Regions from separate parts of the Arthrobacter sp. WCS2018Hpa-7 genome, predicted to be linked through region 1. Evidence: riboswitches for the same ligand, from Rfam matches in the RefSeq annotation. Region 1 holds a riboswitch; the other holds the start of a gene.
What was found. Region 1 has a riboswitch for cyclic di-AMP ahead of RQH14_RS01325 (hypothetical protein). Riboswitches for the same ligand answer to the same signal wherever they lie in the genome.
Positions count from the first base shown of each region.

Region 2: it holds a riboswitch for cyclic di-AMP, as region 1 does, so the genes downstream of both, RQH14_RS16100 (hypothetical protein) here and RQH14_RS01325 (hypothetical protein) in region 1, are expected to answer to the same signal.

Region 1 is NZ_JAVTJB010000001.1:278,088-283,584, forward strand. Features, by position in the region: gene RQH14_RS01315 (universal stress protein) at 1-978, opposite strand, end outside; gene RQH14_RS01320 (FAD-binding protein) at 1,394-2,086, shown strand; gene RQH14_RS01325 (hypothetical protein) at 2,262-3,044, opposite strand; cyclic di-AMP (ydaO/yuaA leader) riboswitch at 3,048-3,240, opposite strand; gene RQH14_RS01330 (copper resistance protein CopC) at 3,391-4,038, opposite strand; gene RQH14_RS01335 (NCS2 family permease) at 4,153-5,497, shown strand, end outside.
Region 2 is NZ_JAVTJB010000015.1:107,787-113,283, reverse strand. Features, by position in the region: gene RQH14_RS16110 (response regulator transcription factor) at 303-1,043, shown strand; gene RQH14_RS16105 (HAMP domain-containing sensor histidine kinase) at 1,047-2,540, shown strand; cyclic di-AMP (ydaO/yuaA leader) riboswitch at 2,649-2,836, shown strand; gene RQH14_RS16100 (hypothetical protein) at 2,840-3,682, shown strand; gene RQH14_RS16095 (glycosyltransferase family 2 protein) at 3,853-4,866, shown strand; gene RQH14_RS16090 (aminotransferase class V-fold PLP-dependent enzyme) at 4,863-5,497, opposite strand, start outside.

The DNA.
Region 1 (5,497 bases):
ATCCGGGACGACCAGCACAGGCCCCTTCGCATGGTGGAGGACGCCGTCCGAGGTGGAACCGAGCAGCATACCCGCGAACCCGCCGCGGCCTCGTGTTCCCAAGACCACCAGTTCAACGCTGCGGCTGATTTCCACCAGCACGTCCACTGGTGAACCGTCCCGGAGGTCCGTCTCAATGGGAAGCTGGGGGAAGTGGCTCCTGAGCCAGGCAACACCGGCGTCAAGTTGGACCCTGATATCCGCAAAGAGGGCGTCGCGGTCCAACGGAGCCGGCACCCAGGCCAGGGACCCGCTGTACTGAGGTACAGCGCAAATGACGCGGAGCTTGGCTCCCATGCGCTGCGCTTGCTCAGCCGCTTCGAGTACTGCCACGCGGGCTTGCTCGGAGCCGTCGACACCAACTGCAACCACGTTTTCGACTGCGCGAGGGCCAGCCTTGGCGTGCTCAGCCTTGATGTGCTTGTCTTCAGTGTTTTCGCCGAGACGGTCGGCGCAGTACAGCGGGACCGTGACGGTGGGGCATTTGGCGTGGGCAGGCAATGCGCTGCTGACAGATCCCAAAAGGCGTCCAACGAAGCCTCCGCGGCCCCGGCTGCCAAAAACGAGGAGCGCGGCTTCTGCCGAAAGATCCAGGAGGACACCGGCAGCGTCGCCGTTCTCCACCGAAGCGTCCACGTCTATGGAATACCCGGAGATCTTGTCCATAGCCTGTTTCACGATCGCGTCCGCGCCTTCGCGGATCACCGAGTCATCCACTGTTGCGTAGCCGCCATCCAGCCCTGATGCGGCAAAGATGGGTACGGAATAGGCCGTGACGATGTGCAAGGGCAACTGACGGCGTTCGGCTTCACGTGCCGCCCATACCAACGCACACTGCCCGTGCTCAGAACCGTCAACTCCAACGACAATGCCGCCTGGCGCCACTGCCTGGTCCTGGCCGTCCTGTGGCTCTTCATTGTGCCTGCTGTGCTGGTCCATGGGGCCCGCCTCTCCACCTGCTGCTTGATGTTCCGGCCATTCTGCCAGAGGTTCTCCGGCTCGGATTCCCTACTGGCGCCGTTGTCAATGGCCGGGGCAGAAGAAACCTGGAAATTCCTCCTCCCAATGCCCACTATTCTCGGTCGTCAACGCCGAATCAAGGTGACTTTTGGCTATGTGTATAACGGTCCGGGCTCGGTTGCAGGGGGCGCATTTTGCACTGGGGATGAACAACGCAAACACGCGGACTCGGGAGGCTATCCATGGCAGAAAAAGTTCGGTAGTGTTCGAGTCACCGAATGGCCGGCAAACGTGTTCCACAGCACTTTCCGGCCATTTATTGCGGCCGCTTGGGGAACTCGGACGCGACCCCATGCGATGCCTAACGGCACACACGTCAAGGAGGAACCAAGCAGTGTCACTCACGCCTGATTCCGCCACGGAACGCACCACCACCGTGGTCATCGGAGCCGGCCTGTCCGGCTTGGCAGTTGCCAGTGAGCTCAGCCGCTACGGCGTGGGCTCCATAGTGGTGGACGGGTTTGGCGCGTTGTCCACAACCGGGCCGTCAGTCCACACAGGCATGCTTCAACGCTGCGATGCAGCCGACCCCGCAGCCATGCAGGAACGCAACGAGATCCTCCGCCACCTGCGGAACTATGCAGCAAGCCATCACCTGGATGTCCGCAGCACCACGCGGGCTGTCCGCCTCGATTTCCTTGGCTCCGACCCTTCCCAACAGATCGGCTACGGACTGGCCGCCAGCATGACCACCGCCGGGCTCAGGACTGGGCTCCACGCCTCAGGCCCCCTTGAATCCACCCGCCGCCAGTGGGCCGTCCACACTGCCAACGGCGTTCTTCTGGCGGACCACATTGTGGTCACGCGCTGCGCGCAGAGCCAATTGCGCCGCATGCTGGCCGAACTTGGCATTGCAATCGGGCAGAACCTGGTGGCTGCAATGCGGGCCGTCGGGATGCACCTTGTAGGAGTCGGTGAACTCATTACGCCCACACCCAAGGAAGTCCTTCGGCAGGCAAAGGCAGTGGGCCAGGCGATATCGTCCAAAGTGGCCCTCACCGCAGGGCCAAGCATCGCCACCGCCTAGCAGAACAAACCCGGACGACTCCAGACAAAGGCCGTCGGGCTATACAGCTGAGGCGCGCTCTATCCCGGCGTCGCACCTGCCTCTGAACTTTTCCGCACATTACTTAACGCCAAAGGCCGGTGCCTTCGAGGACTAATTCCTCAAAGACACCGGCCTTTGGTCTGAAGCGTGAGGCTTATGCGCCAGCGCGTACGTAGGTCAGGGGACCCGTAGCGGTCAACCAGCTGATCGGGTGGATGCCCGTCTGGTTGCCGTTGATGCCACCGCTGATGGCCTGGCCGTTGCCGATGAAGATGGCGACGTGGCCGGACTGAACGATCATGTCACCGGGCTGGGGGTCGCTGACAACCTTGCCGTAGTTCATGAACTGCATGGGGCCGAGGTCACCAACGGGGATGCCTGCGGACCCGAGTGCGCGCTCCACCATGGCGGTGCAGTCCTGCATGATGCCAATCTGGGCGTAAGCCGAGGCAACCATGGCAGCGTTGACGCCACCCACGGCCGGGGCAGCAGCGGGAGCAGGAGCAGCAGCGGCCGGAGCGGCAGCAGCAGCCTTGGCAACAGGAGCCGTTGCGGCGGCAGTGGTGACTGCTGCCTTCTTGGCGACGGGAGCCGGAGCAACCGGAGCAGGCTTCTCGATAACCGGAGCTGCTACGGAAGCAACAGCAGGGCGCTCGAAGTTGACGGTAGCCGTAGCCAGGGCGGTAACAACCTGGGTGGGAGCGTCGGCTGAAACGGTCTCAGCGACCGTGGCCGGGCTGGAATCCCGCTGAACCGGAGCTTCAGCAGCGTGAGCTGCAATGGAGCCGGTCAACACAAGGCCCGAGGCTGCTGCGATAACAGCTGCCTGGCGGCCAGCGCCGGAAGCGTTGCTGGCGACTGCCTTGGAGATGGAGATGAACGGATTAGGACGTACGCTGTCCGCCTTACGACGGCCGCGAAGAATGCGTGAAGACATGAAAGAGCCTCTCCCGATGCCTGCGAGGTTAGCTGTCGGATTCGGATGGGAGTCACCCGGCCACTATCCCCCGCTGTTCAGCGGAAGCTTCGTGACTTCACCCCAAGGCACGCTCGAAAGCGACCTAAAATGGGTTCCCCGTCTCTGCCGTAAGGTTTGTCTGCGAACGGATTCCGGACTGCGGCAGAGCTAGGCAATCAGGCCGGAAGTGCCCGTTACGTGGAACAGGCACAGGTACTACCGTACGCGATGATCACGCGGAAGTCACATTTAAGTAACGAGAAGCGCGCTTCCGGCGTGTCGCAGTAACCGTTTCGAGATCTTCGCAGCTACGTAGAAAACCCTGTTATTCCGCGGGAGAATCGCCATCTGAGTCGTTCGAAGCAGCGAGTTTCCTCCGCGCTGTAACAGCCAGAAAAATAACGAGACCGACAGCAACAACCGCCAAGCCCACAATGCTCCACGGGAAGGGCTGGGAGGCATCCGCGGCTGGCTCGCTGTTACCGGTTCCCGGTGCAGCCGTTCCCGGCGCTGCGGTCCCCGCCGTCGGTACTGCTGCTGAAGGTGCTGAAGCGGACGGCGAGGCTGCCGCCGAGCCGTTGGCCGCCGTCGTGCTTCCTGCGGTGGCCGTGAAGGTAAAGGTGCCCTCAATGGGGTGGGAATCGCTGCTGACGACGCGCCAGACCACTGTGTATTCGCCGCCCGGGGCGCCTTCGCGCAGCTTCTGGACCGCCTGGTTGTCGATGATCTCAACGGGGCCGTCGGCCCAGTTTTCGCCACCTGCCGTGACCGTCACGCCGGAACCGATGGCAAGCGGTCGGTTGTTGAACGTGATGGAGACCGACGCCGGGACCTGCGTCACGGCGGTACCATTGGCCGGCGTCGTGGATTCAGCGACGTCGTGGGCGGACGCGGGAGCCGCAGAAATCAGCAGGGCGGACGCGAAGGCAAGAGCAGCGACGACGGCGGCCAGAAGCGGGCGGATGGTACGCATGGGGCGGTTTCTCCTAGTGTTGGCTTCCTTACAGACTAGGCGAATCGTCCGGAGGGCCCGTACCGGACCGCTTAGGATTTGAGAGCACACTCCCCTCAATCCCCGGAGTCCTTCATGCTTAAACAAGGTTCTGCAGTAGACCGCTACTTCAAAATTACTGAACGTGGATCCACGTACTCCAGGGAAATTCGTGGCGGCTTCGCAACGTTCTTCGCCATGAGCTACATCGTGGTGCTGAACCCGCTGATTCTCTCCGGGGCGGATTCCAGTGGGGCCTCCCTCGGTTTCACGGCCGTCGCAGCCACCACGGCCTTCGTAGCGGGCATCCTGACCATCCTCATGGGCGCTTGGGCCAAACACCCGTTCGCCGTGGCAACCGGCCTGGGCGTCAACGCCTTCGTTGCCGTCACAGTCGCCTCGCACCCGGAGCTCACCTGGCCGGACATGATGGGCCTCGTGGTGCTCTCCGGCGTCACCATGCTCATCCTGGTGCTGACCGGTTTCCGTACGGCCGTGTTCAAGGCCGTGCCGGAAGCCCTGAAAACGGCGATCGTTGTAGGTATCGGCCTCTTCATTGCGCTGATCGGGCTGGTCAATGCGGGATTTGTGCGCCGAATTCCCGACGCCGCCGGCACCACGGTTCCCTTGGGCCTGGGCGTGGATGGCAAACTGATGGGCTGGCCTACCTTGGTGTTCGCAGTGGGCCTCATCCTCACCATCGCCTTGGTGGTCCGCAAGGTCCGCGGCGCCATCCTCATCGGTATCGTGGTCTCCACGGCACTGGCCGCCATCCTTGAATTCACCCTCCACATCGGCCCCAGCTTCGACGGCAAGAACGTCAACCCGCGCGGCTGGTCGCTCGTGGCTCCCACACTCTCAGAGTGGGGCGCCCCGGATCTGTCCCTTATCGGCAAAGCCAACCCGTTCGGCGCCTTTGAGCATCTCGGGTTCATCGCAGCGGCCCTGCTGGCATTCGTGATCCTCCTGAGCATCTTCTTCGACGCCATGGGCACCATGGTGGGCCTGGCCAACGAGGCCGGGACGGTGGACAAGGACGGCAACATCCCCAACGTGGACCGTGTCCTGCAGGTGGATGCCCTCGGCGCGATCGTGGGTGGTGGCGCTTCGGTTTCCTCCAACCAGATCTTTGTTGAGTCCGGCGCCGGCATCGGTGAAGGCGCCCGCACCGGCCTGGCGTCGATCGTCACCGGCGTGCTGTTCCTGGTGGCCATGTTCTTCACGCCTCTGATCAACCTTGTCCCCTTCGAAGCCGTGGCCCCGGCCTTGGTGGTTGTGGGCTTCATGATGGTTTCCCAGGTGGGCAAGATCGATTGGCAGGACTGGGGCGTCGGCATTCCCGCGTTCCTGACCATCTCCCTCATGCCGTTCACGTACTCGATCGCCAACGGTCTCGGCGCCGGCTTCATCTCCTACGTCCTCATCCGCACTTTCCAGGGCC
Region 2 (5,497 bases), on a different contig from region 1:
TTTCATTCGACTGAGACAAGAAATATTCGCCATCCACTGAATTTTCTTCGGCCAATCGGGCATGATGTGCATCGGCATTCCCGGGAAGTACCCAGCTGCGGAATCTCACGATCTGAAACACTTGTTGTCCAATCGCCGGGGGCCCGTTCGGGAATTTTCCGCCGAAATTCTGCTACAAGCCGTAGAAACGGGATTCCTCGAGGCTCACGGCTTCCGGACTCCCACCTCGCTAGTGTTGACTTCACAGCATCCTCACAGGACAGGCAAAGCGGTCGCTAACCCGCAGAACAGAGAGTTGTCCCATGGCCTCCTCGCATTCCATGACCAACAATCTCCCCCAACTGTCCCACCCGGACGGCTCACCTATCCGCGCCTTGGTGGTGGATGACGAACCCAGCCTGGCCGAACTCATGAGCATGGGCCTGCGAATGGCCGGCTGGTCGGTAGCAGTTGCCGGCGACGGCCCCGAGGCCGTGAAGCTCGCCAAGGATTTCCGGCCCGACGTCCTTGTTCTGGATGTCATGCTGCCCGGATTCGACGGCGTGGAGGTCCTCAACCGCATCCGAGCGTTCGCCCCCGAAGTTCCCGCGCTTTTCCTCACCGCCAAGGACGCTGTGCAGGACCGCATCGTTGGCCTGGCCGCCGGCGGCGACGACTACGTCACCAAACCCTTCAGCATGGAGGAAGTCCTCCTGCGCCTCCACCGCCTGGTCCAGCGTTCCGGCGTGGCCGCCATGGACACTGCCGAGCTGGTGGTGGGCGACCTCACCCTGAATGTTGACACCCGCGAAGTCACCCGTGCCGGGGAGGACATTCCCCTCACCGCCACCCAGTTCGAACTTCTGCGGTACCTCATGGAAAACCCCAAACGCGTGGTCAGCAAAGCCCAGATCCTGGACCGGGTGTGGGACTACGACTTCGGCGGACAGGCCAACATCGTAGAGCTCTACATCTCATACCTGCGCAAGAAGATCGAGGCCAACCATCCGCCGATGATCCACACCATCCGTGGCGCCGGCTACGTCATCAAACCCGCGGACTAGGCGTTGAGCACACTTTCAGGAGTGGCCAGGACGTCCGGTCGCAGCTGGCTCAACCCCTCCACCTGGCACTTGCGCACGCGGCTGGTCCTGGTGGCCATGGCCCTGCTGGTCGCCATCTGCGGGGCAGTGGGCGTGGTGAGCTACGCCTCCATGGACATGGTGTTCAACAGGCAGCTCGACAGGCAGCTGGAGCAGGCGTCCAGCCGCGCGAATGACTTCGGCAGGCCGCCGTCGAACTTTCCTGGATCCGGAAGGCCTGACCCGCTGGAGGCTCGCGGGCAGGCCGCTGGGACACTGAACGCCCGGATCGACGGCTCAACTGTGAGCAGCTCGGGCCTGATCGATGCCAGGGGCAATCGTGTGTCGCTCTCTACGGACGACGAGCAAGTGCTGTTGGCCCTCCCCAAGAACAGTGATCCGGCGGACCGATCCCTCTCCAACGGGGACTACCGGCTGGTGGCTGTCGAGACCGCCTATGGCGATGTGATCGTCACGGGCCTGCCGCTCGCGGACAAGCAAAGCGCCGAGGCCTCACTGGTGTGGACCATGGTGCTGGTTTCCCTGGGCGGTCTGGTCATCATCGGCCTCGCGGGAACAGTGATCATCCGGCGGACCATGCGGCCGTTGGAGCAGCTCTCCGAGGTAGCCACCAAAGTTTCGCGCCTTCCCCTCGACGCCGGTGAGGTGGCACTTGCTGTGCGCGTACCGCCGTCGGCCGCCCATCCCGGAACGGAAGTCGGCAGCGTTGGCCATGCCCTCAACCAGATGCTGAACAACGTCTCCAATGCCCTGGAAGCGCGCCAGGAAAGCGAGACCAAAGTGCGCCAGTTCGTCGCGGACGCGTCGCACGAACTCCGAACGCCGCTGACGGCCATCCGCGGTTACACCGAGCTGCTGAGGATGACCGAGAACTTCACCGATGACGGCCGAAAGTCGCTGTCACGCGTCCAGAGCCAGTCCGAACGGATGACCACCCTGGTGGAGGATCTGCTGCTCCTTGCCAGGCTGGATGAAGGCCAGCCGGTCAAGGTCACGGACGTGGACCTCACCCAGTTGGTGATCGAAACTGTCAGCGATGAGAAAGTCATGGCACCGGACCACATCTGGCAACTTCAACTGCCTGATGAGCCCGTCACGGTCCGGGGTGACGCTACGCAGCTGCACCAGGTCCTTGCCAATCTTCTCTCCAATGCCCGTAAACATACCGACTCCGGCACCACGGTGGTCACCGGCGTCATGCTCTCTGCCGATGGCAGCGCTGTGGTGACCGTGACGGACAACGGGCCCGGCATTCCAGAGGATTTCCAGGGCCGGATCTTCTCCCGCTTTGCCCGCGCCGATGCCGCGCGATCGGGGTCTGAGGGCACCTCCGGACTGGGCCTGTCGATCGTTGAATCCATCGTGGAAGCGCACGGCGGCACCGTGGAAGTGACCTCACGGCCGGGGCGCACGGAATTCGCCCTTCGACTCCCCGCTGTCGCCAACGAACAGATGTAACGAAGTCAGCAAGGCGACTCACCGGCGTCGTGATCTCTGTTACCTAAATGTGACTTCTGCGAATTCCTCCTGTACCGTCGAAAGGGTGGGTCGCCCCAACTGACCCGCATCCGGGATGCGCCGAGCTCTGCCACTTCCCGGAGTCCGTTCTTACTCCGAGGCAGAGACGGGGGACCCAGAGTCTCCGGGCCCAGGCATTTATGCCGGACCCTTGGGGTGAAGCCGCAGCGTGATGCGCGGCCGGATGACCTCATCCGAACCCGACAGCTAACTCCGCAGGCGCTGAGAGGTAATCACACATGTCTGAATTCAATGATCAGACGCGCCCTTCCGCGCGTCACCGCGATGAGCACAACGCACCGTTGACCAAGTCGCAGGCTGTCCTCAAGAACGCTGCCCGCCAGGGTAAGTCCGGCCACCGCATGTCGGTTGTTGCCGGTGTTGTAGCCGCTGCGCTGGGCGTTGCATCGCTCGGTACTGCTGCCAACGCCGCCCTGACCCTCCCCGAGGTAAGCCGCGTTGCAGAGACCCAGGCGAATGCCCAGGTCAGCAACAACAAGACAGCTGAAATCTCCGCTTCCTTGGATGCAGCCGCCGCAAAGGGCGCCGCTGACAGGGCTGCCGTGGACAAGGCCGCTGCCGAAAAGGCTGCAGCCGAGAAGGCCGCAGCGGACCAAGCCGCTGCTGAAAAAGCAGCCGCCGAGAAGGCCGCAGCCGACCAAGCCGCTGCTGAGAAGGCCGCCGCTGACGCTGCAGCCAAGCAAGCCGCCGACGCCGCTGCTGCCGCCGCCGCTGCCGAGGCCGCAGCTGCGGCCGCCGCCCCGAAGGCCGTGGACGACCCCGCCGCCGCCAAGGCCTACGCTGCCAGCATCCTTGGCAACTACGGCTGGAGCGCCAGCGAAATGACTGCGCTGAACACCCTGTGGGAGAAGGAATCCAACTGGAAGACCACCGCCACCAACGCTTCCAGCGGTGCTTACGGCATTGTCCAGTCGCTGCCGGCTACCAAAATGGCAACCGCGGGTGCTGACTGGCAGACCAACTACCAGACCCAGATCAAGTGGGGCCTGAACTACATCAAGGAACGCTACGGATCCCCGTCGGCCGCCCTGGGCTTCCACCTGGCAAACAACTGGTACTAAGCCAGACTGCTTGATCACCGCGCCGGTTCCCGCCGTTCGCACCAGTACCCACTGGAGCGGATGGCGGGAAACGGCGCGGTTTTCGCGTTTCACAGGTGCCGTCCATGGTTCACAGTGGGGTCACAGCTTCCACCTAAAGCCCTCTTAATCGGCGGGCCCATTCTGGAAACATGACGCTCACAGACCCATCTACCAGCGCTCCACCACGACGGTTCCCCTCGGCGCGCTTCGGTGGCGCGGCGTTAAGCACCACACAGCAGGGCCTTGCCCAAGCTGGGCCACAAACCCGATGCTCCCCCATTGACACCCGCGCTGCCGTCCCGGTCCTGGACGTCACCCTTCCCGTGTTCAATGAGGAAGACCGCCTGGAACAGAACCTGCGCAGGCTGCACGGACACCTTACAGACTCATTTCCGCATTCCTTCCGGATCACGGTGGCGGACAACTGCAGCACAGACAAAACCCTGAGGATCGCCGAGCGCTTGGCCCGCGAACTGCCTGAACTGACAGTGGTTCGATTCCAGCAAAGGGGTCGCGGGAACGCACTCCGCCATGTCTGGCAGTTCTCGCCATCACCTGTGCTCGCCTATATGGAAGCAGACCTTTCCACGGACTTGTCGGCCCTTGCTCCCCTTCTGGCACCGTTGCTCTCGGGCCATTCGGATCTCGCCGTCGGCACGCGGCTGGCACGGAGTTCGCAGGCGACCCGCAGTCCCCAGCGCGGATTCATCTCCCGCAGCTACAACTTCCTGCTGCACGTGGTTCTTGGGGCACGCTTTTCCGACGCCCAGTGCGGGTTCAAGGCCGTCCGCGCCGACGTCGCGCACCGCATCCTTCCACACACGACGGACGACGGCTGGTTCTTCGACACCGAACTCCTGGTGATCGCCGAACGCTGTGGTTTGCGCGTTCACGAAGTCCCCGTTGACTGGACCGACGATCCCACCTCAAGTGTCGACGTCGTACGCACCGCGCTTGCCGACCTGCGCGGCGTAGCGCGCCTGGGACGCGAACTGGGCAGGGGGCGGGTTCCTTTCACGGAGCTCCGCCGGGACATCGGCCGCATGCCTCCACCCACGGCGGCGTCCGCGGTGACAGGGCTGGTGGGACGTTTAGTTGGCTGGGCCGCGGCATCCGCTGCCGTGGTGTTCGTCGTCCTCCACGCGGCCCACGTGGTGGGCTAGGACTCCGGTTCAGCCTGCACCGCGCCGCGAACCGCGGCGATGGACGCAGCAACATCCCCTGCGTCCGTGGTCCAGTTACTCACCGAAATCCTGAGGATTTCGCGGCCACGCCACGAGGACCCGGACATCCACACCGCGCCCTCGGCCATCAACCGTTGCGTCACCCTGTGCGTCCGGTCATCACTGCCAAAGCTCACCGAGACCTGCGTGAACACGACGTCGTTGAGCACCTCGACTCCCGGGATCGCGGCGAGTCCTTCGGCCAAGGCACGGGCATTTGCAGCGAGCCGCTCCACCATGGAGATCACCCCGTTGCGGCCCAGTTGCCTCAGGGCTGCCCACACAGGGATGCCCCGGGCACGGCGGGACATTTCCGGGACCTTTTCGAAAGGATCCCCCGGTCCGGCATCCGTGGCAATGAGGTAACTCGTGTGGACACTGAAAGCACGCCTCAAAGCTTCCGGGCGGGCGACGATTGCCAAACCACAGTCATAGGGGACGTTCAAGGTCTTATGGGCGTCCGTGGCCCAGGAATCTGCTTCTTCCACTCCGGCCAGGCGGGCCCGCAGCGTCGGGCTGACGGCCGCCCACAAACCGAAGGCACCATCCACGTGCACCCAGGCTTCACGAT